DNA from 3 places in the Sporosarcina sp. P18a genome. Region 1 is predicted to be linked to each of the others. Evidence: riboswitches for the same ligand, from Rfam matches in the RefSeq annotation. Region 1 holds a riboswitch; each other region holds the start of a gene.
What was found. A riboswitch is a leader RNA that binds a small molecule or an ion and turns the genes downstream of it on or off. The one in region 1 is predicted to bind thiamine pyrophosphate.
Positions count from the first base shown of each region.

Region 2: linked by a shared signal. The riboswitch ahead of CSV75_RS08390 (ABC transporter ATP-binding protein) and the one ahead of tenA (thiaminase II) in region 1 are both predicted to bind thiamine pyrophosphate.
Region 3: linked by a shared signal. The riboswitch ahead of thiC (phosphomethylpyrimidine synthase ThiC) and the one ahead of tenA (thiaminase II) in region 1 are both predicted to bind thiamine pyrophosphate.

Region 1 covers NZ_PDYQ01000003.1:89,675-100,821, forward strand. The annotation lists gene CSV75_RS10040 (polysaccharide deacetylase family protein) at 1-152, shown strand, start outside; gene CSV75_RS10045 (KinB-signaling pathway activation protein) at 179-868, opposite strand; gene gerD (spore germination lipoprotein GerD) at 1,007-1,594, shown strand; gene CSV75_RS10055 (Mrp/NBP35 family ATP-binding protein) at 1,617-2,675, opposite strand; gene CSV75_RS10060 (N-acetylmuramoyl-L-alanine amidase) at 2,752-3,465, opposite strand; gene CSV75_RS10065 (rhodanese-like domain-containing protein) at 3,866-4,168, opposite strand; gene CSV75_RS10070 (hypothetical protein) at 4,247-4,837, opposite strand; gene hpaB (4-hydroxyphenylacetate 3-monooxygenase, oxygenase component) at 4,993-6,432, shown strand; gene CSV75_RS10080 (nitric oxide synthase oxygenase) at 6,515-7,612, shown strand; gene CSV75_RS10085 (DUF3889 domain-containing protein) at 7,656-8,018, opposite strand; gene tenA (thiaminase II) at 8,087-8,782, opposite strand; TPP riboswitch at 8,873-8,974, opposite strand; gene CSV75_RS10095 (YheE family protein) at 9,140-9,577, opposite strand; gene CSV75_RS10100 (urease accessory protein UreD) at 10,199-11,023, opposite strand; gene ureG (urease accessory protein UreG) at 11,016-11,147, opposite strand, start outside.
Region 2 covers NZ_PDYQ01000002.1:170,018-181,164, forward strand. The annotation lists gene CSV75_RS08360 (nuclease-related domain-containing protein) at 1-905, opposite strand, end outside; gene CSV75_RS08370 (YhgE/Pip domain-containing protein) at 1,698-4,754, opposite strand; gene CSV75_RS08375 (TetR/AcrR family transcriptional regulator) at 4,794-5,363, opposite strand; gene CSV75_RS08380 (winged helix-turn-helix transcriptional regulator) at 5,538-5,888, opposite strand; gene CSV75_RS08385 (NAD(P)H-dependent oxidoreductase) at 6,033-6,641, shown strand; TPP riboswitch at 6,920-7,017, shown strand; gene CSV75_RS08390 (ABC transporter ATP-binding protein) at 7,102-7,872, shown strand; gene CSV75_RS08395 (ABC transporter permease) at 7,878-8,621, shown strand; gene CSV75_RS08400 (ABC transporter substrate-binding protein) at 8,618-9,658, shown strand; gene CSV75_RS08405 (S8 family peptidase) at 9,726-11,147, opposite strand, start outside.
Region 3 covers NZ_PDYQ01000001.1:593,087-604,233, forward strand. The annotation lists gene CSV75_RS03000 (thermonuclease family protein) at 1-364, opposite strand, end outside; gene CSV75_RS03005 (M28 family peptidase) at 758-2,920, shown strand; gene CSV75_RS03010 (GMC family oxidoreductase) at 3,181-4,806, shown strand; gene CSV75_RS03015 (autorepressor SdpR family transcription factor) at 5,011-5,268, shown strand; gene CSV75_RS03020 (aldo/keto reductase) at 5,685-6,539, shown strand; gene thiC (phosphomethylpyrimidine synthase ThiC) at 6,945-8,717, opposite strand; TPP riboswitch at 8,837-8,954, opposite strand; gene CSV75_RS03030 (calcium/sodium antiporter) at 9,331-10,284, shown strand; gene CSV75_RS03035 (response regulator transcription factor) at 10,416-10,910, opposite strand; gene CSV75_RS03040 (cupin domain-containing protein) at 11,135-11,147, shown strand, end outside.

The sequences.
Region 1 (11,147 bases):
CTTCTAAGGGAGAAATCATTGCCGTTCCATACACTCGTAATGAACACGTCGCCACGGCAGATGTAAAACGACTACTTGCCAGTCGTACTTTTCAATCCGTAGAGGATCTATTATTTCGGACAACTGTAAAAACAAAAAAAATTCCAAAATAAAAAACTGACAGGTGAAAAACCTCCTGTCAGTTTTTTTTTGATTTCTTTGCTTGTTTCTTCGTTTTTTTTCTATCACTTCTGCGTTTATCTAGCTTTTCTTTATCAATATCGGATTGTTTATTGTATTTAGGCAATACTAATAGTTGATACGCATTTACTGCGAGTAGCGGGAATAAAAGAATTGTTACCCATTCATCTTTGTTACCTGAAGTAACCATAAGCGCCGGCAACCATTCAAGCGTCGTGATAACAATCATGAAAAATAATGCAGAAATCAATGCATGTTTTTTCGTCCACTGTGCTTTGAAGTACGCTGTCACTACGGATACTGCGATTAAGGTAATCAGTAAGAAAATATACAGAAGCGTACGGCTCGTATCTGCTTTCGTTAATTGAAAACGGAAAAAGACTAAGTCAAACAGCACGACTACTATGATCAACAGTTGAACCCAGTTCCACAACGTGAGTGTACGGAACATATTCACACCAAACTGATGAACGGTCAAATAGGCAAAGAAGCCCATCTGCGCAACTACACTCATCGTAAACCCTAAGAAAATCATCCATAAAAAAGCACCAAGAAATTGCCATATCTCGCCTGCCTGTATGTATCCATAGAAAAAGTCCCACCGTACAATTAGACCGACAATGGCTGTAATCGCTCCACCAATTGCCATTGCGCGTAAGAAAAATTTTACCCAATTTCGTATTGTCACAGCACTGTTCCCCTTTTTATCATGTCTATCCTAGTGTATCAACGATCGACAAAAAAATCTATTTCATTGAACGATTCATGCATATTCCTCCTTATATTGTGAACAATAAATGAAAATACAAGTGGAAGGTTGAGTGGAATGAAAAAAATGGCAGTTCTTTTTCTATTCCTTCTATTTCTTACGGGTTGCAGCGGAAGTCATCAAGCAGCACCAAGCTATGATGAGATGAAAAAGATGATGACAGATGCAATCCAGACGGAAGACGGAAAAAAGGCACTCCGTAAATTGATGACTGATCCCGAGTTCAGGGAATTATTAGTACTTGAACAACCAGAAGTCAAACAGAGCATTGAGAATGTATTGCTTTCTAAAGAAGGAGAACGCTTTTGGAAAACGGCTTTTGAAGATCCTAAATTTACTGAATCCATTGCAAAGAGCATGAAAAAACAACAAGCAGATATCATGAAAGATTTGATGACTGATGCTTCTTTTCAAAAGGAATTGGAGAAGTTTTTTGGTCAACCTGACATGATGAAACAAATGGAGAACATCGTGAATTCCGCAACGTTGAAGAAGGAGATGGAGAAGGCCATAGAAGATACAATTAACAGCCCTTTAATGCAGGCGAAGTGGCAAGAACTCATCATGAAGGCTGGTAAAGGCGCTACGGGGGGATCTTCCAAGGATGGTGGTAAAGGACAAAAAACAGACGAAGAAGGAAAATAATTCTTTCTTCGTCTGTTACTCATTATTTTTTCGTTTTTTTGATTACTGTATCGGCAACGTCTAAATAGATTTTCCCTATCGGATGATCTTCCGCATAAACGGAAGGTGCAAAGTCCGTTTCGTTCCAGTCAGGTTGACCAAGTGGGATTTGGCCTAATAATTCTGTACGAAGTTCTTCAGAAAGACGAACACCGCCCCCTTGACCAAAGACATATTCTCTCTCGCCCGTTGCTTCCGATGCGAACCAAGACATATTTTCAATCACACCGAGTAGTTCATGTTCAGTCTGTAATGCCATCGCTCCCGCACGCGCTGCAACGAATGCCGCAGTTGGGTGTGGAGTAGTCACAACAATTTCTTTGGATGCCGGAATCATTTGGTGAATATCAAGCGCTACGTCACCTGTTCCAGGTGGTAAGTCGAGCAACAAGTAATCCAATTCGCCCCAGTCTACGTCACGGAAAAATTGATCCAACACTTTTCCAAGCATAGGTCCACGCCATACAACAGGTGCGTTATCTTCAACAAAGAAGCCCATTGAAATCACTTTTACGCCAAAACGTTCCACTGGCATGATACGATCTTCTCGGACTTCAGGCATTGCTGTAATCCCCATCATATCCGGAACACTGAATCCATAAATATCTGCATCGATTAAACCAACTTTTTTGCCACGTCTTGCTAAGGCTACTGCTAAGTTGACGGAGACAGTAGATTTCCCAACGCCACCTTTACCAGATGCAATCGAAATAAATTCAATATTGGATACAGGGGATAAGATATCTTGTGTTTCCGCTTCGGTAACTGTACCACGGAATTGCTCTAATACTTCTTTAGGCAACTCTTCAAATCGTATGCCTACAGAGTCTGCTCCTGCACCTTTCAACACTTCTACTATTTTTGATTGTAGCGTCAATTGCTCTCCGGTATTCACTTTCGCAATCGCGATTTTAACACTGACGTGTTCTTTCTCAGGTTTAATGGTGACACCCACAATACCATTCGTTTCTGCCAATGTTTTATGTAAAAACGGATCTTCCAATGCGCCAATCAATTCACGGACTTGTTGTTCATTAATCACATGTAACACTCCTTACTGAATTCATTCACTCCTTTTTAGTATATCATATTCCCTATTCACCCAACCGTCATATGCATTATTGCTCTTCAGCAAGTTGATATTTTACAATTCCATCTACAATCGCCGCGGCTACTTTTTTCTGGTACGATTTATTTGCCAACAACTTTCTTTCTTCCGGATTGGACAGGAAGCCCGTTTCTACTAATACAGCTGGAACCGGCACTTTTTTCAACAAGTAGACTCCTGTGATTTTCATCGCTTCCCGTTCGGTATTTTTCAACTGATCACGCAGTTCGTATTGGATGGACGTCGCTAGTTGCTTACCATCTGGGTGGCCGCCTGGATGATAAAATACTTGCGCCCCTCTCCAACGTTCTTCTGGAATCGCGTTAACGTGTACGCTGATAAACATGTCCGGCTTCGATTCTACTGCCATGCTTTCACGTAGTTTTAAGTCTGCAAACTTTCTGCTTCTCAATGAAGTAAACTTCTCGGATGGTGCATGTTCCGCAACTGCATCGCCGTTTTTCTCCCTAGTCATTTCAACAGTTGCTCCTTTTTTCTTCAATAGTTTACTTACTTCATGAGAAATGTTTAACGTAATATCTTTTTCAATGAGTTCACCTGCCGAAGCACCTCCGTCTTCCCCACCATGTCCAGGATCAATGAGAATGCTTACCCCACCGAGTTCTGAGGGCAGAAAAAAGCCACGATCGGATGCTTTGACGCCGTATAACACTCCACCTAATGAGAAAATGATTAGCATCACTGCCACAAGCCACTTTTTCATACAGACACCGCCTTTTTCTTTCACTATACGCTTGGACTTTTCAGGTTATGTCTATCTAGTACATGACTAGAAGTTTAGAGTAGATAATAGATTGGATAACAGGCGGCTACGAATTGGTATCTGCGAGGGCAAAGGCATCGTTGCACTAAGCTTAGGAAAATTATCAGGACTTCAATCCGATCTAGCTGATACCTTCTTCTCCCACCTCCCTTATACTTCTTTCCCTACATTAGAACTGTGAGATCCGTTAGCGAATAGCGTTTCTTTGGGAATACAGGCAAAGCGTTAAGCGTGTGTATTCCATGGAGTTAGCAAACGCTACTCCGTACGGATGAAAGTGCGCACAAAAAAGCCGTCGCAAGAAGTTTTTCACTTCTTACGACAGCTTTAGATTCGTGTATTATTTTGTTTGGCCTTCCCACGCTAGCATTCCGCCTACCATGTTTGTTACATCAAAGCCTTCGTCAGCCATAAGCTCTTGCGCACGGCCGCTTCTTCCGCCTGAACGGCAAACGAGAATGTAAGGTATTTCAGCATTCAAGTCATGCATTTCGACTGGCAGATTACCGAGGGCGATGTGTTCTGCGCCTGGAATCATACCTTCCGCTACCTCGTCATCCTCGCGTACATCGATGATATTCAATTCTTTACCACTTTCTAGTTGCTCTTGTACTTCTTTTGCAGTTAATTCTTTTAAAGTCATGAGTGATATCCTCCAAAGTGTTTAATGTACCCTTATTCTATCTTGCTAGGTTGAGCATTGTCTATTTAAATGAACTAATTAGTATTGCTGTAATTCTTTCGTAGTATGTCCACGGTTTTCCCATAATCTAGTCGTATCCGCTACTGCGACAATCGCAGGGATATAGCGCTCGGATTCTTTAATAGGCAGCTCCAGACGGGATATAAATGAGGACAGTTCCATCATGAAGTCACCGCCACTTACTTGCAAATTAAATACCAGTTCCGAGACTATTGCGTCTACATCCAATTGATCACCGAAATCCTCTTTTAACATATTTTTCACTAGTAATTGCTCGGGCGTTTCTTGTACATACTCCTCGTCAATGAAACACAATAATTCTTCTCTTACAGGTATATAATACGGCTTTCTAGCTGCGTTTTGTCTTAGGTTGTCCTTCTCGGCTTCTTCGATTGTCGCTTCAGCTACAAATTCGTTTGATTCAATATAGACGAAGCTCTCCTCTAGTTTCTCTTTCACTCGCTTAGTTTGCAAAAACCTTTCCACTTCATCCAATGAAATCTTCTCTTCATTTTGATCATTGTAAATCTCCATTACTTTTTCAATAGGCACAATCCCATATAGGTTTGTGCACGCCACAATATACTTCATTACCATTTCTTTATTCAATATACACACGCCTTTCGCTGATCTGGATACATTCCCTATGTACTCTTTCTGTATTGTATCAAAACTATTACCTATTGTTCTGCCTGAGAACATTTTGATCATCCTTGAAGGTTTCATAATATACTATACCAACTAGAAAATTCAGGAGGAATGGTATGGGTGCTATAAATGGCAACGAGTTTGTGCGTAGAATAAATGAGCAGGACGCGGAGATTTGGCTAGATGGACAGCAATTAAAAGGACCTATTTCTAAACATCCAGCCTTTAAAGGGCTTATTGAAACAAAGGCTTCTCTGTATGATTTACAATTATCACCTTCACATAAGGCTCGCATGACATACGCCTCACCAGTCACAAACGACCCAATTGGACTTTCTTACTTACAACCGAAAACCAAAATGGATTTGCAGAAACGAAGAGTTATGACAGAAGAATGGGCAAGACTTTCCTGTGGCTTACTTGGTAGAAGCCCAGATTACCTCAATACGGTGATCATGAGCTTTGCCTCTTCTTCCCCTCACTTGCTCGGCAAAGAAAACTGTTTTCCAGAACATATTCAAGCGCTTTATGAACGAGCACGAGAAGAAGATCTATCTTTTACTCATACCTTTATTACACCGCAGGTCAACCGATCGCAGAATGCCTTTAATACGTCAGATGAACCGATCTCTGCGAAGATTGTAGGCAAGACATCTGCAGGGCTCATCATTAAAGGAGCAAAGCTACTAGCCACACAGGGCGGCGTGACGGATGAAGTGTTGGTGTTCAGCACGCCTTCATTTCTTGGGGATCCTGATGAAGCTTTCGCCTTTTCCATTCCTTCCAGTACAGAAGGTTTACGTTTTCTTTGCAGGGAATCATTTGTAGGTGGGAATTCTACGTTTAATTACCCACTGAGTTCACGGTTTGAAGAGATGGATGCTATAGTTGTTTTCGATAATGTTCTCGTCCCATGGAAGCGTGTATTCTTTCATCACAATAAGGAAGTAGCTTCAGAATTTTTCTCAATGAGTTCATTTCATCCATTTGCTACCCATCAAGTCATTACGAGACAGATCGTCAAGACGGAGTTCATGTTAAATTTGGCAGAGCAACTCGTCCAAACGATTAATATAGCGGAATATCTCCACATTCAAGAGAAATTGTCTGAAATAATTATAGGGCTCGAAACGATGAAAGCCTTGCGAGATAAATCCGAAGCCGATGCATTACCCGATCAATGGGGTTATATGTGTCCAAGTGCGATACCACTTCAAATAGCTAGCAATATTTTCCCCAAAGTCTATCCGCGTTTTAGTGAAATCATTCAGCTAATTGGAGCGAGTGGAATGGTTGCGCTACCTACCGATAAGGATTTCCATTCGGCTATTCAACCTGATCTCACAAAGTACCTACAAGGTGCTACGAAAACCGCGTTAGAACGTGTACAACTATTTCGATTGGCTTGGGATTTGACGATGAGTTCGTTCGGCACAAGACAAACGCAATATGAACGGTATTTCTTCGGTGATCCAGTTCGCTTATCAGGTCATCTATACCGATCCTATCCAAAAGACGCAGGACAAGAAATGATACACCGGTTACTCTCAGATTAAATGAAAAGTCAGTAATTTGCCGAAATTATGTCAGCTCATCGTATTTGCCAGATGCTACACTTTGTATATGGAGTTGATGATTATGGTGCTATCTGTAAATAGAATTAAGCTATTTCAAGAAGCAGTCCGGTTTATTCACAGTTGTTATGACGAACTAGGACTTTCTCAAGAAGAACAAATCAAGCGCGTGAAGGAAATTGAAGAAGAGATTATCCAAACGGGAACGTACACCCATACAGAATCCGAACTGATACAAGGCGCGAAAATGGCTTGGCGAAACAGTAATCACTGTATCGGCCGATTGTTGTGGGAAACATTGGAGGTATTTGACGAACGACAAGTCACTACTGCTGAAGTAGCATTTGAAAAATTGAAGCATCACGTGGATTATGCAACGAATGATGGAGATATTCGCTCAACGATTACAGTCTTCGCTCCGCGAGCGCAAGATAAAGACCCCCTAAGGATCTGGAATCATCAATTAGTTCGTTATGCTGGATACAAGGAAGGTCCCACAATCATTGGTGACTCTACATCCATTGAAATGACTAAGTTATGTGAAAGCCTTGGTTGGCAAGGAGCCAAAACACCTTTTGATGTATTACCGCTTGTCATTCAAGAGTATGGGAAATTTCCGCGGCTTTTTGAATTGCCAAAGTCGTCAGTAAAAGAGGTACCTATCAGTCATCCCGAAATCAAAGGAATTTCTGAGTTGCACACAAAATGGTATGCTGTTCCGATCATTTCCAATATGCGTCTTGATATCGGTGGAATTGAATATCCCATGGCACCATTTAACGGCTGGTATATGGGTACGGAAATTGGAGCGCGTAATCTTGCAGATGCGGATCGTTATAATCTTTTGCCGTCTGTCGCCAAACTGATGGGGCTCAACACAAAATCCAATCGATCTCTTTGGATAGACAAAGCACTTGTAGAGTTGAATATAGCCGTTCTACATTCCTATCAGCAAGAAGGCGTCACACTTGTTGATCATCATACCGCAGCTAAACAATTCAAATCGTTCGAAAAGAAAGAGCAAAGTGCAGGAAGAAAAGTGACAGGTAACTGGGTATGGCTCATTCCACCACTATCACCCGCCGCTACCCATGTCTATCACAAACGGTTTGCCAATGACATTATAACTCCCAATTTCTTTTATCAAAAAGATCCCGAATAAACCAACGCCCCTGCACCATGTTATATGGTCTAGGGGCATTGGCTTATTGAACAGGTATTTCTTGAAAGTTAATGCGAATAAATTGACCCGTTTCAGCTGAATATGTGACAGTCACTATCACACCGAATTCTCGTTCTTCCTCTTTTAACCAAAGCTGAAACTTTTCCACACTCGTCACGTTCTTTGAGTCGGTTGCGATATGCAAATAATCCTTGATTTCTGCACGAGGATATTTGAGCATCGTTTGCTTGATCGCAAGCCTCGACCACTTAGCGTATGCCGGTACTTCTACCTTACTAAGAGTGGCAACCGGCGCCTCGCTAGTGCCCGTCGCGCTTGTCATTATCATCCCAAGCGCAAAGATTATTTTCGCAAAGATAGCACGCACCTCCTTTTGGAATAGCATGCGCTGTTTATATCCATTCAATTCTAATTAATAACATTCAACTTAAATAGTCGCACGTTTTTTTTATATTAATTTGTAATCATCTGTCCTTCATGCATACCGGGCCACATTTGCTTCGTGTAGGCCATGTCCCAGAACATATACTCATATCGAGTCGTATTAAGGAAGATCTCCTCTAACCTCACTAATTCTGATTCAGGCTTGCCTCCTGCAGTTTCATCCATTAATTCTAAGCACCAAGTAGCCAACTCGCCAAAGTCTTCCGATGAATACATGCGAATCCAGTCACCATACAATGGATGTTCCAGCGCACCAGGCAATTCCGAAAGCTCTTTGCCAATCTCCCAGTAGCTCCACGCACACGGCAATAATGCAGCGACAACTTCCGCTAGAGAGCCGTTTTGACTTACATGTAGCATATAGTGCGTGTACGCTAGAACAATTGGAGACGGCTGAGCATTCTCGAGCTCTTCCTCGGTAATGCCAAAGCGTGCTGCATATTGACGGTGAAGTTCCATTTCAGTGTGTAGTGTACCGTTAAGCAATGCAGCAAATTTACCCATCGTCTCTACATCCGTAGCCTTCATCGTGCCCACAGCAAACACTTTCGCGTAGTCAATTAAATACAAATAGTCTTGCACCATATAAAAACGAAACTTCTCCTGATCCAACAGACCATTTCCAATCTCCTGTACAAACGGGTGACTATGATTCTGTCTCCAAATCGGTAATGTCTTCTCTAATAAACGTTCTGTAAACTTCATGTATACTCTCCCCTTTTTCGTAATAAATGAAAAAGCCACTTCTTGACTAGAAGTGGCGGAGAGACATCACAGAGCACAGAAATAAGCTAAGTAACATCTGCACCACTTCCTTACGCCGGTATGAACCGGATCAAGTTAAAGGGTTAAAGCATATGCTTCTCTCAGCTCCACAGAGCACCCCTAGCGGTAACAACTATTTCATTTGTATATTCTATTGTAGACTTACTTTATCAGAAAGGTCAAACGAATTGAGATTACACGTAGCCTACATACAACACAGCAATTGGCAGCAGACCTTAAATTGGTCTTACTCAATCGAATACGTTTATTCCACAAACTTCACGCAGTGTCAGTTTGTTATTCTAGATGTTCTTTTAGCTTTTTCTCAACATCTTCTTCTATTTTTTTTACGCGCTCTTCTTCTAGTTTACGTCGTGGTTTAGGATGATACCATTCAATTTTCCCATTAATGAATGTACCTTTAAATTCTTCGCCTTGAATCTTCAATTTAAATGACTGAAGTGGTCGAGTTTGACTTCCGCTATTCGATTGTTCGATCTCAATATTATCCGCTTCATTTCGAATCCCTTGCTCGGATAAAAGTTCCAAAACTTTATCCTCTATAGCAATTACTTCCTCTTCGCCAACATCATGTTTGGGATGTGGATTAAGCCATTGAATTTTACCGTCATGATAGTCACCTTTATAATTACGACCTTCTAAGATGAGCTTAAACTGAATTCGCTCGTACTGCCTGTCTTCAAAAACTTTTTCTGCTTCAAAGTCATCTACCACAGGGAACACCTCCAAAAATAGTATAAAGCCTCTTTTTATAAAATGGCTCATCTTACGTTATCCATAACTACTAATTCAAGCCTTCTAGCCTGAAGTTTAATTACCCATCATTCCTGCTCACGTATAAATCCTTTAAAAAAATTTAAACTCTAATATAACTTAGCAATAGGTTGTTGTCAAATCCATTAATATTCTACTATGCTTTATATCATTCGAATATACGGTCCAAACACCGTAAATCGTAGCGAACTTACTCCCCGTACACTCTATTACATCTTCACTCACTACCAGGCAGAAGATCAACTTCACACATGTGTCACAACTTTATTGCAGCCTTTAATAATTACCGTGAGTGTTGAACCAATACACGCAAAGACTGCTATACATTCTATTGACTTGACGGACATGGTTAATCCTATGAAGGACACACCACGTATGTATAATAATACCCCATTTTTTGTGTTTCAATCATTTGAACAGTGACATAGTTGTTTGAACAAACTACATAATATATTCGGAATAACTTAGCTCTCTTTATTACTTTCCGTACATATTAATTTCTGCAGTACTAGCATAACGGACAGAAAATGCCCAACAACTCATTGAATTGTCGGGCCATTTCTAGTACTTCCTTAAAAAACTTGGTTTCGTTTGATTCCATTCTTCGCTAATTACGTGGTGGCAGACTGAAATAATTCGCTCTATGACTTGTGTATAGTTTGCCAAGATGCGTATAGTGAAGCCAGGAACGGCAAGCTTAGACAATCCGAATGCAAATTCTCCAGCCTCTTGTTGAAGAGTTTCATATAATCGATCCAATAGAGCATCATTCGTTTTTTCTCCAACGACAATTAAGGAACCCAAATGTGTGTATCCTTCCATAAAGCCTAACTCATTCATATTTTGTGACGCTGGATGAAGTTTTATATGGTCAAAGACAACAAGTTGACCTCCCATATAAATCTCGGTTTTCAAACGGAGCATGTCATAGCTGAATTTTTCTCCTTCCGGCGACCAGCCCGGAGTCAATATTTCGGCATACAGCAAAGTTGCTCCTTTTTCCATGTATATACTATTTTTCTGATAGCAACTGGCATCTTTGTATGCAATAAGCGCATCCGGTAAGTACTCTAGATAACTATCTTTTTTCATACGAATGACTGTCTCTTGATATACTTGCTCGGTCGGTGTTCTATATACTTTCGTCGCTGACTGGGTCGTCAACGTCAGCATCGCTCGTTCACCAAGGGTGACTTTCATTTGATACCGATCCCCATCTAAATAGCCACCGCCAGGATTCAATAAATAATAGCATGGATAACTATTCTTATTAAAATAGACAGGACGCATCACTTTAAATGCACCTTGAAAGTAAACACTTTTCGCCACGGAGCGTCCTTGTCGATTTTCCATGACGAGGTCAAGAACACCTGTCCATTCAGACATCTTGTCCTAGTCCTTTTAACAAAGCGTGTTTTCTGATCCATTCAACCACTTCATCTAGTCCTTGATCATCTTTTAAATTGGTGAAAAAGAAAGGTTTATTTCCTCTAAATACTTTTGTGTCGGA
Region 2 (11,147 bases), on a different contig from region 1:
TTAGTATTCGGTGTAGTGAGAAGGCGACGGGCTGTGTGCCGACTACTTATGGATAGGAATTGGCGTAGTTGGTTATTTGTTATGTGGGGTCCAAAAACACAATACCAATCTTGTAGTGCAGGAAAGTGGGCTTTGAGATCACGATGGCCACAATGAAGGCATCTCCACGTTTTTGATAGCCAAGTCATTTGGGAGTGCTGACAAGACGTACAAAAAACACCAGACTGTATATCAGACAAACTCACTTCATACTTCTTATGGAGGGGATATGGATGAAAAGCTCGATGATGGGTTTTGAGTTGATGAGCTAGTTGACGAATTTCATCGTTAGATAAAATAGTTTGTTGATTTTCCAACCTCCTCAATCTATTGGGCACCTCATAAGCAAACACTACTTTGTCGGTTGCCAAATTCTCGATAACAAGTTCATTTTGATAAGCGAGAACTACAAAATCCAGAAGCGGTAACTCGATTTCATGATCTTTCAACCACCGTGTCAAAAAATACTTTTTTCTTTCCAACTCTTCTATCGGACTTTTCAAAACCAAACGATTGCCACTCAACTCTTCTTTAATAAACTGAGTAGGATTCTGTGTAATGAAAAGTTTACCGGCCATGTTTTTCACTTCAAAAACTATAATGGCACTCGGTGTTATTAATAACGAATCGATTTGAAAATATACTTGATCCTGCTGAAGATATAGATCATGAAGAATGGCATACGGATAATCTGGTTTAAACTCCCGCATTTGATAGTCGAAATCTCTTTCCCCACCAAACCCAGCTTGGCTATTGTAACAGTCTTTCTGTAACTTCAAGAAGTTCGGATGGTTGGGACGTAGCCTCTTTAGCAACAATTGCTGACCAACTAGAATTTCAGGAACTTTTCTTTGCTTATAAATCAATACAAATTACCCCCTTTTTTGTTCCTATAAGTATAGCAAGGAGGTAACCATTTGAGAACATCCGTGTGTTTTTTGAATTTCAGTGTTAAATTGAGGGGCACTTTTCAATTCTACTAGCATTTTGGGTAATGAAATTGAAAAGTTAGGTTGAAATGTATTCATGTAACGCCATATTTGACGAAAATAAATATGTTGACCTGACTAAATAGTGAACTATCCTCACTTTTGCTGGACATATATGACGTGAAACTTGTTTAGACATCAAAACAAGTAGAACTTTACAATGATGGGCAGCCGAATAGCGCGATGATGGATGACTTTGGCGCGGTTCTTAGGGGCAATAGCGCGGTGTTGGACGACTTTAGCGCGGTCTAGGCCACTAATAGCGCGGTACTCCTCAAGTTTAGCGCGATTTACGCTACGAATAGCGCGGTCCCGTCCCCGTCCACCCACTCCCACTGCCTGCCCCTCCCCAAACCACAAAAAAGACTGCAGCTAGAAGCAGTCACAACGAGTACTAAATCTACAATCATAAGAGCAGTCCATAGCGCGATGTTGGACGGCTTTGGCGCGGTTCATAGCGTATATAGCGCGATGTCATTCGACTTTAGCGCGGTCTAGGCTTCTAATAGCGCGGTACTCCTCAAGTTTAGCGCGGTTCACGCTCCGAATAGCGCGGTCCCGTCCCCTTCCCCCACTCCCGCCACCTCTCCAAACCACATAAAAAGACTGCACCAAGAAGCCATTACAACTAGCATGACCTCCAGCGCAGTCTTTCTATCTACCTATCCATCACATCACAATATTACTTTCCTTCGCCTTCTCCATAAACTTATCACTCGATTTATTGAAAAACTTCTTCAATCCAAGCCCAACACCTAGCGCCAATGCGAAATAAATGAGCAAATAAAGGATTTGTTTTAACGCGACTCCCCAGATTATCCCACCAATAGATTCACGCAATAAAGTGATCGCATGTGTGAATGGCATAAAGGCAGAAATCTGTTGGAAGAATTCTGGTGCCATTTGAATCGGGAATGTACCCCCTGATGCGCCGAGTTGCATGACCATTAAAATGATTGCGATGACTTTCCCGGTGTTTCCGAATACGGACACGAGTGTGTAGACGATAGTAACGAATACGACGCTGATCAGTACACCGAATAATACAAATGGAAGCTTGTTGACGACGTAGACATTCATAATGAATAACTCACCGAGTGTGACGATTAATGATTGAATTGTGCCAATCCCAGCGAATATTATTAATCGTCCAAGATATGTTTGATAGTTTTTGAATCGTGTTTTCTCTCGAATGTCCACTTTCAATGTGGATACCATCAACAACGCACCGACCCACAATGAAAGTGTCGTGTAGAACGGGCTCATGGCTGAACCGTAGTTTGGAATCGGATATAACGCATGTTCATTCAAGACAACGGGTTCAGCAAGAAACTTACTGACACCTTTAGGATCTGTTGAAAGAACATCCAATAACCTATCCAAGTCTCCGTCTTCTTCTAATTTGCGGATCTTTTCTGCTATCTTTTCAATTGTGTCACGTGCTTCCGGGAATTGTTGTTGCACTTTCGCCAAATCTTTTTTGCCTAGTGCCACGCCTTCTTCTGCTTTTTCAAGTGCAGTGCGCAGACGTGGAACCCGCCCATTTACTTCATCCAGTACATCGGACACATCATACAATGCATTCGTTGCATCACGGATCGCGGATTTATACTTTCTTGTCAAATCACTATTGACGAAATCGATAGCCTCTCCAACTGAACGATCCAATTCTCCAGATACACGATCGACTTCAGCCAAATGCTTTTTGCCGTTCGCTTTCGATTCATTGATTCGACCCACCAAACCGTCCACGGATGAATGGGCAGATGACAGGCTGTCTTGAACCGTTTTGATTCGTTCGATTTCATTGGACAGTGTATCCGAATTAATGAATTTCTCAAGATCCGTTAATCCATTTTGGATGGAGCCAATTGCCGTAAGTCCGTTATCGATTCGGCCGACCATCGTTTGAAGTACACCAATTGTCACCTTGGGATCTTCCGCTGTTTCTAGCAATCCAGCAAGTTTCTCATCAATTTCTGTTTTTGAGGCTTGAAGTTCATTGAACCGATCGCGAAGTCCTTCATCGAAAGTTTGTAGTTGTTCCATAGCATCTTGAATTGCTTTTTGGCTATTCGCATCGAATTGATTGCGTCCATCGACAATCTTTTGCTGACTTGCCTGTAGCTGTCCGTTTAGTTGATTCAACAACTCGAGGCTCGGTTTCTCCCCTCTATTGATAGCGGCTTGCACTTTATCGATGGCTTGTTTGGTCGACGATAATTGATCTCGTAGCGCGATGAATTTCTGTTGCAGACCAACTAGTTTGTCACTGCCCGTCACTTTACTTGCCGCTTCTAATACAGAAACGACTGTATCCATTTTACCAATCTGACTTTCTATCGCAGTAGACATAGTATCGAGTTGCTCCTGGTATTTACTGAAGTCAATAGATTCACGCTTACTGATTAAGCTTTGAACGACTTTCTGTGCATTGCCGTTTACTTCTGTCGCGCGATCCAATAAGCTCGTAATATTTACGGAAAGCTCATTCAACTGCTTCATGAGCTTTTCAGTTTGCGGTGATAATACATTTTCGTAATTGCCTTTGATTTTTTCCATATCTTCAGCGAGTTTGTCAGACAGCGCTTGTGTTTGCGTAATTAAATCAGTCGCCGGATTGGTTCCAGTCTGCAAAGTGGAAATGATTGTTTCCAAATTCTTTTTCAGACGGTTTAAATCTGTGACACTATCATTCAAAGTACTTTGCAATTCTTTAATATTCGTAGAGTCTTTGAGGTTCTGATCTTGTTTTTTCAAATAATCGTAAATATCATCTAAACGCGCATTCGTATCTTCCAACTTGCCTTGCTTATCACGTAGCGAATCGACAATACGATCGACGTCTTCCCCTTTGCCTGACAGCTCGCTCGTCAAATTAGGTACTTTGCGAAATGCCGTCTGTGCACTCTCCAGGTTAGACGTAATGACGCGCAACGTATGATCCACAGCCTTTTCATTCTCTTGCAACTTACTGATCAAGCGTGCATTCAACTTTTTCGCATTGGCATGCACGGCATTGACATCGTCCAGCACGACATCTACGCGGTCGATAGATGAATCGGCAAAATCCAAGCCTTTATCTACCATCTGTAATTTCGAATAAATTTCCGGAATGTCATATTCCAATTGATAAATTAAATCCCGAAGTTTTTCGATATTCACTCGATTTCCTTCGAGTTCTACTCCGAGATTATTGAATACCTTGAGGACTGCTTCATTCGCTTGTTCGACGAATGTTTTGTCGATATTTTCTACAATAGCAGACGCACCTTTGCCCGCTACTTTCGGGGAAATTGCATTGATTTTTTCATTAATATAATAATCCAATGATGGCTTTTTAATATCATCGGTTACGATACTGCTTAAATTCTCTGAGAAGTCTTCCGGAATGATGATCGCAGCATAGTAATCGCCATGTTTCACGCCTTTTAACGCTTCATCTTTCGTTACGAATTGCCAGCCTAGATCGTCGTTCTTGGTCAGCGAGACGATCACTTCATCCCCGACATTGAATTCCTTATCCTCGATTTTCGCACCTACGTCTTCACTGACGACCGCAACTTCTACGCCTTTCGTATTGGAGTAGGGATCCCACGAGGCGAGGATGTTCATCCAAGCATAAAGGGAAGGTAGAAACGCAATGGCCGCAATGACAATGAGTGCAGCTTTATTCTTGAAGATATTCCGGAGATCCCGTCTGACTATGAACCAAATTTTATTCATCTAGTATAAACCCTCACTCTATATTCCGTCATTCGCATGTCACACTAACAAACTGGAGAAAATCGTATTGTTCAACACGTCCGTGATTTGCTTCTCCGTCAGCTGGTCGTCATGCGTTTTCGACCAATCGTTAACTAGTGCTACATAAGATTTGAATAAAAGATATGCAATCAACTCGCTATCACATGGCTTCAATTCACCTTTTGCGATACCGCGATCGATCTTTCCAGCAATGAAATTCACTATTTCCTTCTCAATAGTAGTTAACACATCCCCCACAGCAGGTGTGCGCAACTCTTTCTCTTCTTCTATCAGTTTAATGAATAACTGATGCGTCTCGCGAAATTTCAGCAATTGCATAATACGCGCATGGGCATTCTCTTGAAAAGACGCTCCTTCAATAGCTGTCCGTTCAGAGATATCTTTCATTTCTTCAACCATTTTCCACACAATTGAATGAAATAATTCCTCTTTATTTGAGAAAAACGTATAGATCGTACCCTTTCCTACATTCGCAATCTTCGCTACCTGATCCATCGTCGTCGCTTTATAGCCAAACATCGAAAATGATTTTTCTGCCGCCAAAATGATTTCTTCTCTGCGATCCATGAAGACACTCCCTTTAAAATGACCGGAATACCATTTCGGTCTATTAGTCATTATATTACATATTTTTATAAAAAAGTGCAAGATATTGCACAAAAAAGATCATACAAGCCATAGTTCACTGACTTGTATGATCGTCTCACCGGTCTGTTATAGGGTACATTTGAAGTAGGGGCGTTAGCTTTTTGTTAATTCCTTATATTCTTTCCCCCACTCCGTCATACTGTCTAGTATTGGAATAAAACTTTTACCTACAGATGAGAGTGAGTATTCTACTTTTGGAGGAACTACTTTATATACTTCTCTGTGAATCATTTGAGCTGCTTCCAACTCTCTCAGCTGACGTGTCAATATACCTTTTGAGATACCAGGTAGCAGTCGTTGAAGTTCATTAAATCTTATGGTCTTCCTGCTTAAATGCCATAAGATCACCATTTTCCACTTTCCCGAAATGATATCCTTGGTCTCCATGAACGGACACCACTCTTTTACTTCTTCTTGTGGTTGACCCACATCGCTTTGCTCCATTACAATTCCTCCCTTGCTCAATGGTCACATTTTTGTGACTATGTAATAAAAATGTGACTACTTACAAAATAAATCCTACTACTATACTATAAAATTATGCTTCATAAGCAAACAAAAATTTAGTATAAATTGGAGGAATTCGAAATGAAACATGTAGTTGTTTATGCACACCCGGATAATAAAAGTCTTAACTACAGTATTAAAGAAACAGTCGTTGAATCACTAAAGAAGAACGGTCATGAAGTGGTAGTGCGTGATTTATATGAGTTGAATTTTCAACCAGTCCTTACACCAGAGGATTTGATCAGTATGAGTCAAGGTGTTATTCCAGAAGATATAAAAATCGAGCAAGAATTTATTGCTGAAGCAGACGTAATTACATTTATTTATCCCATTTGGTGGACGGGTCTCCCAGCCATTCTTAAAGGGTATGTAGATCGAGTATTTGCATATGGATTCGCTTATTCCTCTGGGGAAGAAGGGACAATTAAGCTATTGAAAGGTAAAAAAGGATTTATTATCAATACGCATGCTCATCCCAATGAAGTGTATGATGAGATCGGTATGACCACTGCTTTGAAACTCACTTCTGACATTGGAATATGGGATTTCACTGGAATTGAACCTGTGGATCATTTACTATTTGGAAGTGTGGGACGGCTTGATGAAGAAGCATATACAGGGATGTTAAAGCAAGTGGATGATACCATTCAAGCCCATTTCCCGTTAACAGAGAAAATAGATTGTATGTAACAAGTATTCTAAAAGCGGAAGTACTAGAAGAAGTATTGACTAATCAAGAACAATAGCCACGCTCTATTTTCTTAGAAACGTGGCTTTTTATTACTTTATCTACTTAATCGTAGCTACCACTAGTTTAAGTCCCTCTCCCAATCACTTCTCCACTAATTTTACCGAACTCATAATTGAAAAATTTCATACTCTAACTCTGTCTATCTCTTTTTTAGTCATGTGGATTTACCCCAGTACTATCTTGACTATCTTTTCAGACTATGTAACGATAAGAGTTGGATAAACACTAGGGGTGCTTTTGCTGAGAAAGGCGTTCGCCTTAACCCTTGAACCTGCACTAGATAATGCTAGCGGAGGGAAGTGGACATATGACGGATTTTGGCCGTACTATGCAACCGCTTCGCACAGAGAAGTGGTTTTTTTGTGTGAATTATTTGAAGAAATGAGAAGTGGTAAGAATATGACGAATAAAGTTTTAGAGTTTACGAATGTCTCTTTTCATTATCAAGCAACGAAAGCTTCGAAACCAACTGTTATTTTCGATCAAGTTGACTGGCACGTTAAAGAAGGCGAGTTCGTTAGCATCATTGGACCAAGCGGGTATGGTAAAAGCACGTTATTCCGACTCGTCACTGGCCTTGAGAATCCTGACAGTGGAGAGATTTCATTAAATGGAGAAGTGACAATGGAGCGGTTAGGCAAGGTCGGCTATATGCCGCAGCAAGACTTACTCATGCCGTGGCGAACGATTCTAGAAAATGTTCAATTACCAGTAGAGCTTCAAGGACGCAAACCTTCTTCCGATGAAATTATCCAACTACTAGCTGACTTCGGACTAGCAGGAGAAGAAAACGCCTACCCTGGAAACTTATCCGGCGGGATGCGACAACGTGTTTCCTTTTTGCGAACGATCCTGACTGGCTCAAATATTTTATTATTGGACGAGCCGTTTAGCGCACTGGATGCGATCACGCGGCTGACGATGCAAGAGTGGCTCATCGATCAATGGCAGAAACTCGATAAAACCATCGTCTTCATCACGCATGATATCGACGAAGCGTTATTTCTATCCGATCGCATCTTTGTACTCGCTGAAAAACCGGTGCAGACGATTCGCGAAGTCATCGTGCCTCTCAGCCGACCACGCACGACGCGGGACTTGGCACGACCGGAACTGATGGAACTGAAAGAGCAACTGATTAGCGAGCTTCGTTCGGAGGAACGGCTATGAAGAAAATGACTTCGTATAGTTGGTCGATATTTTTCGTCGCAATCGTACTTGGCGTATGGGAAATCGCAGCACGTCTTTACGACAAAAGCTTCCTCTTCCCGTCCCCTTCAGCGATTCTGATCAGATTATGGGAGCTGAAAACGGAGCTGTTTATCCACCACTTACCTCCGACTGCTTTAACTATTTTGATCGGCTTATCGATTTCGATCATCATCGGATCCACATTGGCGATTGCGATGTATAGCAAGAAGCCAATTGAGCAAGCGTTTTACCCTATTCTCATCGCTTCGCAAACGATTCCTGTCATTGCGCTCGCACCGATTTTTGTCTTGTGGTTCGGCTACAGCATTTGGAGTAAGGTCGCGGTCACTGTCCTGATCACATTTTTCCCGATAACCGTCAGCGTTTTCGACGGCTTACGCTCTTCGGATAAAAACTTGCATGAATTAATGCGGACAATGGGCGCATCTTCAAAAGATATCTTCTATAAACTAGACCTACCTTCCGCTTTGCCATCTTTCTTCTCCGGGCTCAAAGTGGCGGTTACACTTAGCGTAATCGGTGCAGCTATTGGGGAATGGCTAGGCGCGCAGGCAGGACTCGGGTATTTCAGCAGAAGAATGATGACGCAATTTGACAGTGCTGCTGTATTCGCACCGATCGTCTTGCTTTCTGCAGTAGGCATTATCTTCTTTTTACTCGTCGTCGTATTGGAAAAATACTTTTTACACTGGAGGAATCATCAATGAAAAAACGTCTGTTCCTTAGCATCACGCTTCTTCTGTTATTACTAGCTGGATGTACGAATGATACACCCACTACAGAACCAAAAGAGACACCGAACACTGAAATGAAAAAAGTCAGTATCATGCTCGACTGGTATCCGAATGCCGTACATAGTTATCTATATGTAGCGCAGGAAAAAGGCTATTTCAATGAAGAAAACGTGGAGGTAGACATTCAATTTCCTGCCAATCCGACCGATCCAATGAACTTGACTGCAGCGGGAAAAGTGACACTTGGACTGTATTACCAACCCGATGTCATTTTAGCGCAAGCAAATGAAAACATTCCGGTTAAAGCGATTGCCTCCATCGTGCGTGAGCCGCTTAACTACACCGTCATGCTGGAAGAAAGCTCGATTCAATCACCAAAAGATCTTGAAGGCAAAACAATCGGCTATCCTGGAATTCCACTGAACGAATCGTTGATTAAAACGATGGTGACGAATGATGGTGGCGATTATGACAAGGTGAATATGATCGACGTCGGATTTGAACTGGAATCTTCACTCGTTTCAAAACGCGTCGATGCCGTGACAGGAACATTTATTAACCACGAAGTGCCTGTCATGGACTCAAAAGGATTCAAAACGCGCTACTTTAATCCAGTAGACTATGGCGTGCCGAATTATAGTGAAATCGTGTTATTGACGAGTGATGATACATGGGACAAGGAACAAGACGCAATCCAAGCTTTCTGGCGAGCAGCACAAAAAGGATATGAATTTATGGTAGAACAGCCCGAAGAGGCACTCGATCTCTTGTTGAACAACCAAGATCAAGCAAACTTCCCGTTAGACAAAGCAATCGAAACGGAAAGTTTGAATGTTTTATTGCCTAAGATGGATACAAATGGTGAAGCATTTGGCGCGCTAGATGAAACGTCTTGGAAAGAAGTACGGGACTGGCTCCATGAAATGGAAATGATCAAGACGAAACCTGAAGTGGACGATATGATTTTAGATAGTAGTACGGATGAAATGTTTTCTAAAATTACGAAATAAACTACTCAAAAGGCTATTGCGAGAGTCTCCATGACTGATCGTAATAGCCTTTTTCGATTGTATGTGATTAGTTAGGATATACGGTAAACTTCACAGCAAAGGACTTCTTCATCGCAATCCCATTTTTATTCTGCAGCCCTTGGTCCACACGTAAATAATGAACACCTGGCTGCCATTCTGTAGTTGGTGTAATGAATAATTGCTTACTATTCATAGGATCCACTCTCGCTGTAAAACTTTCGATACGTTCTGCACTGTTTGGCTTACGGGTAATAAAAATATAGGGAGCCTGCTCTTTTCCAATTGGCAATTCGCTCGTAAATTTGATTGTGAATACTTTATTCGGTAGTACTTTCAATTCTGGGAAATCACCTATAAATTCATTCGGTGGAGTAGGTGTAGTGACAGCAGGCAACGCGTTACTTAGTTGTTTTAAATTTACTAAGCCCGCGCCGAAATAAATATCTTTACCTGGCGCCCCTAAGTCAGTCGCTGTCATTTCAAGTAGCCGACTAATCTCAGCAGGCGTTGCTTCAGGTTTCAAAGACCTCACTAAAGCCGCGGCACCTGCTACCATTGGTCCTGAAAAAGAGGTTCCACTGACTGATATATAGCTATTATTGATTGAAGTTGTAAAGATTGCCGCGCCTGGAGCAACTAAGCTGACATGAGAGTTATAGTTTGAAAAGGATGCGCGCTGATTATCTCTCTCCGTTGCCCCAACTGAAATGACAGATGGATAAGACGCGGGAAACATGATGGAATTCCCCTTTGTTGCATCGTTTCCAGCAGACGCAACGACCGTGATTCCCGATTCCACTGCACGCTGAATCGCCTTTTCCTCGAATTGGGAAAATTGGCTACCCCCGTAACTCATATTGATCACATCGACTTGCTTTAGGATGGCGTAATCAATTGCCTTGATACTATCCGACACTTTACTAAGCCCGTCCAGGTGCGAGATTTTCAACGGCAATACTTTGGTTTCATATCCTCCCGCAATTCCCACTCCCCCTAGATTATTCCCAGCCCTAGAGGCAATGACTCCCGCGACAGCCGTTCCATGACCGTTGACGTCCTGAACGTTCGAATTATCTGCGTAGAAATTATAACCGCCTGGCTGAATTCGCCCCTGTAAGTCTTCATGATACAGATCAATACCAGAATCAATGACGGCTACGACAGTCTTTTTCTTTTGCTCTTGCACCCGAGACCACATCAACTGCGGCTTCATTTGTGGAATCCACCACTGCTTCACAAGAATAGGATCGTTGAATAGGACATGCGAATAACGCGCATGATTCGTTTCAACATGCAAGACGTTTGGATCTTCAAGAAGTTGTTCCTTCATGAATAACATCTCAGCTGAATCTGTAAAACTCCATAACTCCACTTCGTCTGTGATTTTTTCACGACTTTCCACACCTGGTAAGTTTCCGTCTACCGAAAATGCCTGGCGAGTTTCTTCATACTCTACCAATAACTCATG
Region 3 (11,147 bases), on a different contig from region 1:
TTTCAGGAGTTACTTTTGAAGAATCATTTTTTTGTGGCACAATGACTGGAACAGGTTTTTCTTCAGTCTCTTTAGAAATTTCCTCTTCCGGCTTTTCTATATCTTCTACAGTGTCTTTTTCAGGTGCTTCCTTCGGTGTTTCAGAAGGTTCATCTATAGGCGTCTGTTTCACCAAATCAGCTTTTTCTACCTCTGGCTCTATATCGTCTGGCACAATGACTGCAGCTACTATGAACATCACAATGCCTACTAAAGCGAGGGTGCCAAACTTTCTCTTCGGTTTTTTAAAGATTACTTTAATAAGTAAGCCGACGATACCTATCACTATAAATAGTAAACCAAATAACGCAAAAAACACAAACATATTATCACTCTCAATTCACTTTAATTACTTAACACTTACTTCCAAGAGTGAGATTATCATAGTTTGTAAGAAAGCGATACGCAACTAAGTGCGTAGTGCTATTAGATCACAAATGATATGTGTGAACGCATAATCTAGAATACATATTTTCATTTATACTACACGGAAACTTACGAGAGAAGATCTTTCAAAGTATCTGAATAGGAGTGGGTCCTTACTAACTGAAGTGAATTAGCAAACAAATAATCATTTTGTTTGCCTTTCATTATTATAAATCTAGTACGGTGAAAATATTCATAAGAATTCATGACAAAATCCGAATATTTCTATTGCGTAAACTCACTCTATATCGTTTAATGAATTGATTGCAATAAATGAAAGGGACTGTGATATATGAAAAAGATGGTGAGTTACTTAACGTTGTCCATGCTCGTTGCCACATCGCTCGTTGCGTGTACGCCAAAAGAAGATTCCTCTAAGGACAAGAAAGAGCCTGTAGAGGACGTGAAGACCATTCCGTTGTCAGACGAGAAAGACAAATACTTGTCAGAAGTAGATGTAGAATATGCTTTTGAATTCGCTAAAGGAATGGAAGAATATAAAACCAATGAGAAGCTTGGCTATCGAACTGCTGGATCGGAAGCGGAACGAAAGACGGGGGAGAAAATTGGAGAAGAAATGAAGAAAATCGGACTGACTGAAGTGACGAAAGATGCATTTATGGTAGATAGTTGGGAGTTCGAGAAGGCTGATTTGTCCTTTACAGATACTGCTGGGAAAGAGTATCTTGCTGTGCTAGGCGGTTATCAAGCCAACTTTGATACGAACGGCGTCCAGGAACTTGAAGTAATCTACGCAGGAAAAGGTACCGCGGCAGATTTGGAAGGATTGGACGTAAAAGGGAAACTCGTATTAATCGATATTAATCAAAGGGAAGAATGGTGGATTAATTATCCTGCCTATCAAGCACATGTTAAAGGGGCAGCTGCAGTAATTGCGGTGCAAGAAGCGGGCTACGGAGAAGTCGATCCCGATGCGTTGAATGCGCAAGACATTTGCGGACCCGATGATGCACCTGCATTTTCGATGTCTCAAACCGACGCGGCCGAGTTGAAGAAAGCTTTAGAGGCAAGCGAAAAAGAGACGCTAACCGTAAAGTTTGATGCTAAATCGACCGTGAAAATGGATCAAGAAACGTATAATTATTACGGGAAAATCGTCGGGAAAGATCCCGATTCCTACATTTTATTGTCCGCCCATTATGATTCATATTTTGCCGGGTTCCAAGACGACAATGCAGCAATTGCATTAATGCTCGGAATCGCCAAAGGGATGATCGACAGCGGCTATCAACCGGAAAAGACTTTAGTCTTCAACGCGCTTGCCGCGGAAGAATGGGGTAAGTCGAATACTCGATATGACTGGTCGACGGGCGCTTACAATCAAATCTTCAAAATTCATCCGGAGTGGGTCGGTAAGACATTTGCGAATCTGAACTTCGAGCTTCCAGCATATGAACATACGACACAAGATGAAATTCGATCCGTCTACGAGTTGAATAACTATTTGACGGAGTTTGCAAAAGAAGTACCTACAGTTGCTGGTGTGTATAAAGACGGAATTTCAGTCGTGTCCCCGTTGCGTACGTGGTCAGATGATTTCTCATTCGGTATCGCAGGCGTGCCAGCACTTCGGAACGATTTCCAAGATAGTGAATTCATGAAAACTCACTATCATTCTCAATTCGACAATGAAGATACGTACAATGACGATGCGTTGAAATTCCACTTAAATCTCTATGGATTATTGACGTTACACTACGATCAAACCGCTGTTGTACCATTGGATTTCACGACACGTTTGCAAGCGATGGAAGACATGATCGACGCGGATGTATTTAAACAGGCTTCTGTGGCGTCGGATAACTTGACGAAAGAGATCGATCAAGCGATATCTAGTGCGAAAGAAGTGAACAAAAAAGTTGCGGATATGAATAAAGAATATGCGGCAGCACTCGAAAATGAGGATGCAGACCAAGCGAAGAAATTATACGATGAAAGTCGTGAGTTGAACAGCGGCTTGTTGGCAGCTTATAAATATGCCGAAGATCAATTTGTGCGATTGACATGGGAAGACGAACCGATTTTCCCTCACGAACATGCGCAAAACAACGTGAAAAACTTAGCCGCTTCCATTGAAGCATTAACTACAGGTGATATCGCCACTCCGCTGGACGAGCACTTATATGCAATTGACAACAATTGGTATGCGTATGACTTTGATCAGGAAGTATTTAACTACTTTACAGACTATGTCATAAAAGCACCAAAAGAACAACTCATGTGGGGGGCTGGCCGAATTGTCGACCATGAAAATCTATTCGATACAATCCAGTCATTGAAAACGAAGAAAGAACAAACAAAGCCGGATTTGTCAGTAGAAATCACTTCGTTGACGAATGCACTCGACAGACAGAAGAAGCTATTGGAACAAACCGTAACGGATGAAACAGCCAGTGTGAAAAAATTAGGTGAGCTGTTGAGTGAATTAAAATAAGAATAGAGAAGTTCCGGTAAATTTTAAAGTTGCTTAGTAGTAACGACCTGTTTAACATATTAGTAAAGCATTCAAAGCATCGCATATCGCGGTGCTTTTTTTTGACAAGATTTTATCAGCTCGCTTAAATTAACTATACCAACGAACCAAACTAAATTCAGAACTTCCACTGTGTTCCATACGGTTGTCTCCATGAGTCTCATAATCCAACCTTTCATGCCATAGGATATACTGCATGAAAATCACTTAGGGGGATTGAAATGAATAGAGACGCCAATAATCAATCAACTTTTGACTATATCGTAGTTGGAACGGGTCCGGCGGGTGCTACTATTGCCAGAAAACTAACAGATACTAAACAAAACTCCGTGCTAGTTTTAGAAGCGGGAGATAATAACAGTAAAGAGCAGCCGATTAGAGATTCATTGTTTGCGCTGCCATCTATTCTCACTGACGACTTTTTCCCGCAATACTTCTGGCAAGGAAAAAGTGTCCCCCAGAAAAATGTAAACGGAAGGTCATTTGATTGGACGGGAGGACGAACATTGGGTGGCGGATCCTCCATTAACAATAACCAGTATGTAAGGCCATCACAGGCGAATATGAAACAATGGGAAAACCTCCTAGGTCCACTTTGGTCACCTGAACAACAGACCTATCAATTTTCACAACTAGAAAACTACAATGGCCAAACGGAAAATCCAAATGCGAGAGGATATAACGGGCAGTTGGATATCAGGCAGGCTCCTGCTAATCCAACCACCATGGCTGAAAAATTAGTTACAGCGATGGAAAAAGCCACTGGTTTCAAAAGAATTTTAGATTATAACGATCCCAATACACCACTTGGCCTCTTTACGAGGTGGCAGCTTTACCAGACCCCCTATGGTCAACGAGAAAGTGCGGATACGGCTTTTCTTTCATCGGATGTTATGACTGAAAATGGTGAAGGAGTAAATGGAAGAAGATTATTAGTATCTTATAATTCAACGGTTCAGCGTGTGATTTTTGATAATGAAAGGCGGGCAATAGGTGTTGAATTTCTTAAGGAAGGAAAATGTTATTACGCATATGCTCGTAAAAAAGTCATTGTGTCGGCAGGAATAAATAGCCCTCAACTATTACTGCTTTCTGGAATCGGACCGTCGGATTCACTCAATAAAGCCGGTATTCCCGTCGTTCATCATAACGCGAATGTGGGAAAGAACATGACTACCCATCCAGTTAACACTACCACCTTTACAACGAATCCGAATGACAAAGCACTCCCAGATGCTGATCCCTTTGCGCTGTATACAGGTGGAGCCTTCTTACCAGATCCAACACCCGGTGCTGACCCCAACCGTCGTGGTGTGCAGCTAATTGGCCAAATCGGCACTGGCGGAATGTTAAGCATCGTCATTATTTTATTGGAACCAAAGAGCCGAGGATCTGTTAGAATCCAAAATGGAGATCCTTTAAAGATTGCACTTGCCGATGCTGACTTTTTGAATAAACGCTCCGACCTAGAAACTATAAAAAATATTTACAGAGTATACATTAAAAATATTGCAAAAGAACTATCAAATATAGATTCGCACTATCAACTCGTTACACCTACACTGGAAACCATTCATGACGATAACAAACTGGAATTGTTCATTCACGAAAACTTGGGTCCAACACATCATATACAAGGCACGCTACGAATGGCACCGAATGAAGAAAATGGTGTAGTGAATGCTACTGGTGAAGTATACGGTGTAAAGGATTTGATTGTTGCAGATGATTCCATTGCACCGTTTGTTTCGGATGGCAATACGTCGGCGCCAGCTTTCTTCATTGGCGGAAACATTGCTGAACACTTAGTGAGACAAGATCGTATGAACTACGGTGAAATACCATGACAAATTAAAAGAGCGCATGAGGCCGTCAAACGTGATGTATATATTTCATTAAGGAGTGCCTGTGTGAAAACAAACATGAGTGTTAAACCATTCATAGTTGTTTTCAAAACAGGTGCTTTTTTAATCACTTCAAATAGTATATAATTAGATAAATATCTAATTAGACAAACGACTAAATATCTCAAGCGAAAGGAGAGACTCAATTTGAATGAAGTTTTTAAAGCCCTAAATGATGAAACAAGAAGACAAATACTAACGCTACTCAGTGAAAAAGGTTCTTTAACTGCCAGTGAAATACATGAAGAATTCGAGATGAGTAAGCCGAGCATTTCAAACCATTTAAACATCTTGCGTAATGCGGGTCTTGTCAGTTCTGAGAAAAAAGGTCAATATATTTACTACACTCTCCACACAACGGTTCTGCAAGATTTGCTCGTATGGATGATAAAATTGAATAAATAAATATGTTGTGAGAAATTACTTTCCCTTGAACTAATGAATACATAGCTATGTACTAAAGTTATGAGCTATAGATAGAAGATAGAGAAGCGTGAGTAAGGTATTGAGACTAGAGTGATGTTACTTTCATTCTCTATATACTACAAGGACAAACAAAATTAAATTTTGTTTGTTATTCTGTTTTATGCTATATCGATTGTTTAAGGAAAAATAAAAAGTGCACTTGAGCCAGTAAAGAATGTGGATGTTCAACCATTCATATTTATTGCAGACACAAGTGCTTTTTTTCAAACAGAAAAGAATGTTTAATTAACTTTCAGTAAGGGAATTTACAAGGATAAGATGAGCGGTATACATGTCCGATGAAATCATGTTTCCACCACTAGAAGAGTGTACTATTAAAAAGGAGTAAGATAAAAATGGATCAATTAAATGTACAAACGATGCGATTGAATGATCGAACGAGCCTTCCTTCAATTGGTTTTGGAACCGTAAAAGTAAAAGGTGCGCAAGGTGTCGTCAGTACACTAACAGCAATCGAAGCGGGATACAGACTGATTGACACATCAACGAATTATAATAATGAAGGAATGGTAGGGGAAGCGATTCGGCGTTCATCTGTACCTAGAGAAGAATTGATAATAAGTTCCAAACTTCCTGGTGCTTCACATGATTACGAACGAGCAATTCTTATGATTCAAGAGTCATTGTATCGTATCGGAATCGATTACTTTGATAAATACTTGATTCATTGGCCGCTTCCAAAACAAGATCGATACGTAGAAGCATGGCAAGCGTTAGTCGATGCGCAGAAATTTGGACTGATTAAGACGATAGGTGTATCTAATTTTTTACCAGAGCATCTGGAGCGGATCATTGAAGAAACAGGTGTAACACCGGCTACCAATCAAATTGAACGCCATCCGTATTTTACTAACAACGAACTAGTGGAATACAATAAAAGTCGCGGTATTGTAACGGAGGCATGGAGTCCTTTAGGGCGCAAATTAAACGACGTGTTAGAGAATGAAACAATTGTATCCATCGCTAAAAAATACAATAAAGAACCCGCGCAGATTATTATTCGTTGGAACTTACAGAATGAAGTCTTAACCGTCGTGAAATCATCTTCTTATGATCATCAAAAAGCAAACCTTGATGTATTCGATTTTGAATTAACCGAAGAAGACATTAGACAAATTGATTCCTTGGATAAAGGTGAAGCGGGAAGAGTAGAAGGACAGCATCCGAACGAATATGAAGAGTTTGATTAAATATTAATAAGTTTAATAATCCGGATACCTTCAATCGTATAATCAGCGTACCAGACTTTGAATTTCTAATGAAATTAATATAAATCCCCATCAAAAAAATGACCCACCTCGATCCACATTATAAAGTGGCGAGGTGGGTTTTGTTGTTTTTATTGCACCAACAATTTTTCTAGGAAACACAAAGAACACAATGGCCCTTTTTGAATGGCAGAACATCTATTAATAATGAACACTCTCTATTTTCAAGCATTTCAAGCATTTCCTATAGGTGAAGGTTTCGGTATATTCGTGTATACATTGTGCTTGCAAGAGTGCCAACTGTTCTTCTAATTGATGAAGATTTCGACGTTTTACAGTAATCTGATGAATTAACTGTTCAGTTGTCATCACTCAATTCACTCCTCATTAAAGATAGATTTCAGCACCGGATTTTTTGAATTCTTCAGCTTTCTCTTTCATGCCACTTTCCATTGCAAGCTTCTCTTCTAAACTATTTTCATCCGCATATTTTCTAATGTCGTGCGAAATACGCATACTGCAAAACTTCGGCCCGCACATTGAACAGAAGTGGGCGACCTTTGCCCCTTCAGCCGGCAATGTTTCATCATGGTATTCCATCGCGCGTTCAGGATCCAGACTTAAATTAAATTGATCTCTCCAACGGAATTCGAAACGGGCTTTTGACAATGCATCGTCACGTTTGTATGCGTCGGGATGACCTTTTGCTAAATCAGCTGCATGTGCTGCAATTTTATACGTGATGACGCCTTCACGCACATCTTCTTTATTCGGGAGACCGAGATGCTCTTTAGGCGTTACATAGCATAACATCGCGGTCCCGAACCAACCGATCATAGCCGCACCAATAGCAGAAGTGATATGGTCATAGGCAGGAGCAATATCTGTCGTCAAAGGACCGAGTGTATAGAAAGGGGCTTCTTGACAAATCTCCATTTGCTTGTCCATGTTTTCCTTGATTAAATGCATAGGCACATGTCCAGGACCTTCTACCATGACTTGCACATCATGGGACCAAGCAATTTTCGTTAGTTCTCCAAGTGTTGCAAGTTCAGCGAATTGCGCCTCGTCATTGGCATCCGCGATAGATCCTGGACGTAATCCGTCTCCTAATGAAAAAGCAATATCGTATTGTTTCATGATTTCACATATATCTTCAAAGTGTGTGTAGAGGAAACTTTCTGTATGATGCAACATACACCACTGGGCCATAATAGAACCACCTCGTGAGACAATGCCAGTCACACGATTAATCGTCATGGGAATATAACGAAGTAGAACACCTGCATGGATTGTAAAGTAACTGACACCTTGCTCGGCCTGCTCAATCAAAGTGTCACGGAATACTTCCCATGAGAGATCCTCCACTTTGCCGTTTACTTTTTCCAACGCTTGATATAACGGAACCGTTCCCACTGGGACAGGCGAGTTGCGGATAATCCATTCGCGTGTTGTATGGATATTCTTTCCCGTTGATAAATCCATGATATTATCTGCACCCCAACGTGTAGCCCAGGTCATCTTTTCCACTTCTTCAGCAATGGATGAAGAGACAGCAGAATTACCAATATTCGCATTAATTTTCACATGGAATTTACTGCCGATAATCATCGGTTCCGCTTCAGGGTGGTTAATATTCGACGGGATAATGGCTCGGCCCCTTGCGACTTCATCCCGTACAAGTTCTGGCGTTATATTTTCACGAATAGCAATGAACTCCATCTCAGGTGTAATGATTCCTTTGCGTGCATAATGCATTTGTGTAACATTCATGCCACTTTTTGCTCGTAATGGTTTGCGTTTCAACAATGGAAATTCTGCATCATTTTGCATTTGTTCCATTGAACGATACCCGTTATCCCGCGGCTTTACTTGTCTGCCTTCATATTCTTCCACGTCATTTCGTTCTACTATCCAGTTCTTCTTGATGTTCGGCAGTCCTTTTTTAATATCAACTGTATAACCAGTTTCCGTATATTTACCGCTTGTATCGTAGACACGAAAAGGTTCATTCGGTATTTCGCCTTGATCAGTTACAGTGGGTGATAGCTCAATTTCGCGCATCGGTACAAGTATGTCTGGACGACTTCCTTGTACGTAAACCTTTCGACTTGCTGGAAAGCATTCATGGATATAGATTTCTTCTTTCTTCTCTTGCATTTTGTCATCGTCTCCTTTTGAGGTTTGACCATGACTCGATTCAAGTAAAGGGAATCGGCAACAAAAAAGACCAGTTCCGTAGATAGGACCTGGTCTTCAAAACGCAAAAATACGCGTCGCTGATAAAATGAAAACTTCCCTACGCTGGTACGAGCCAGATCAGGTCCAAAGAGTCCGGAATGCGTGTACTATCATTCCATCTCAGTCCAATAACGTTGGACACCCCTAGTTATAGTATTAAATTGTGTGAACAGGAATAGTCTACCATATAATTAGCTGTTTTTAAAGAGTTAGTATACTTTTGATTTCCATAACTCAAAAAAGTAGATTCTAATGAGAAATGAATATCTTTGTATGACTTGAAGGATGCATTAGCAGTGATGACGTGAGATAATCAAAAGTGATAAACAAAGAAGGAAAGATCGTTGTAGTGGAGCTGACGTCGTATAAAATATTAGCGATTGAGAACAATGAAACCTATGGGTATATAAAATCAAATTCCTATGGTGTTATGGGTCATTGTGAATGTAACAAGTCGCATCATATGTGCAGTAATTGGACAAAATATTTTATCGACTAGAAATTTCATTCCCTTGGAGGAGGTAATCAATAAATGTCCTATATTTTATTAATAATTGGATTTATATTATTAATAAAAGGAGCCGATTATTTCGTAGATGGCTCTTCAAATATTGCAAGGCTACTGCAAATTCCCCCTATTTTGATCGGGCTAACCATTGTAGCGCTCGGAACTAGCTCACCAGAAGCGACGGTCAGTATTATTGCAGCGATGGGTGGAAATGCAGACGTCGCAGTGGGGAACGTAGTGGGAAGTAATATTTTCAACATCACCATCGTGGTCGGAATAGCAGCATTCCTGTTTCCATTGAAAGTACAGAGCGAAACCATTCGGAAAGAAATTCCGTTCACTTTACTGGCAGGTATTGTCATGTTGGTGTTGATGAGTGATATGGCACTGCAAGGCTTCAGTAGCAATGTGCTCACGCGCAGTGATGGAATGATTTTCTTGCTATTCCTCTCGATCTTTATGTACTATGTGATTGAACTTGGGCTTCGAAGCCGTCAAAATTCCACGCTTACACAAGCTACTGAGAATGTGAAGTGGGGGAAGAATATCTTCATTACGCTAGTCGGGCTGGCGGCGATTATTTTCGGAGGGGATTTGGTCGTCGATCATGCTACGAAGATTGCTTATTCTCTTGGCATGAGTGAAACATTGGTCGGTCTTACGATCATCGCCATCGGTACCTCTCTACCTGAATTGGTTACGTCGATTTCAGCGGCTTTGAAAAAAGAAAGTGAAATCGCTTTGGGGAACATCGTCGGGAGCAATATTTTTAACATCCTGTTTGTTCTCGGGGCTTCCTCTGTCATTACGCCGATCGCAGTGAACGATAAAGTATTTATTGACGTTGTCATTATGCTAGTATTGACCTTAGTATTGTTACTGTTTGCAAGAACTGGTTTCAAAATTGGTAAGCGTGAAGGTCTGATGTTAGCTGTAGCATACGTCGTGTATCTTGTGTATGTTATTTTGCGTAATTGAGTAATAATTTGCTGATGGTCTGCTTCTTTATATGAAAGAAGCGCTTGATTTCATAAAGAAAAGGCAATTTTCCATTCGTGGAAAGTTGCCTTTTCTGACTTTATGGCATGGTGTGATTAGAGGGGTCCGTGTTATCTCCACTTATACCCGATCCCCCAAACCGTCACCAAAATCTCTTCAATAGGAAAATTGGATTTCCACAATTTATCCCGTAGATTTCGAATATGAGAATCGACTGTCCGAACTTCTGTATACGTGTCATATTCCCAAGCTACTTGAAGCAAGTCTTCCCGTGTGAACGTCCGATTTGGCCGGTTCATCATCGCTTCTATGATATAGAATTCCTTTAACGTAAGTCGAACTTCATGCGTGTCATATAGGATGGAATAGGACTCCAAGTCAAGAGTAAATGGGCCTTCCTGAATAGCCTTTGGTTGATTTTCACCCTCTGTACGCCGTAATGCCACACGCACTCTTGCTGTGAGTTCGCGTTCGTCAAATGGTTTCGTAATATAATCATCCGCACCTTGGTCGAGTCCTTTCACAATATCTGATTTGTCGGATCGAGCAGCACGAGATGTACATCCTCCATCCAAGTGAATAACTGCGGTTTCAAACGGATTCACTAGCCACAAATGCCGTCACACAATCTTCGGATAATGTTCGATCTTTTCATAGCATCTCATTAATCACCAAGTTAATTATTAGAAGATTTGAAATTTTGTGTTGACAATGAATTTATTTAGAAGTATGATATGACCATATAGAAACATTGTTTTCTATATAAAACAGGGGACTTCTTTGAATAAGCGTTTTCGTCAAGAGGTCTAAAAATAGGGAGGAAGAAAACATGGAGTTCACAA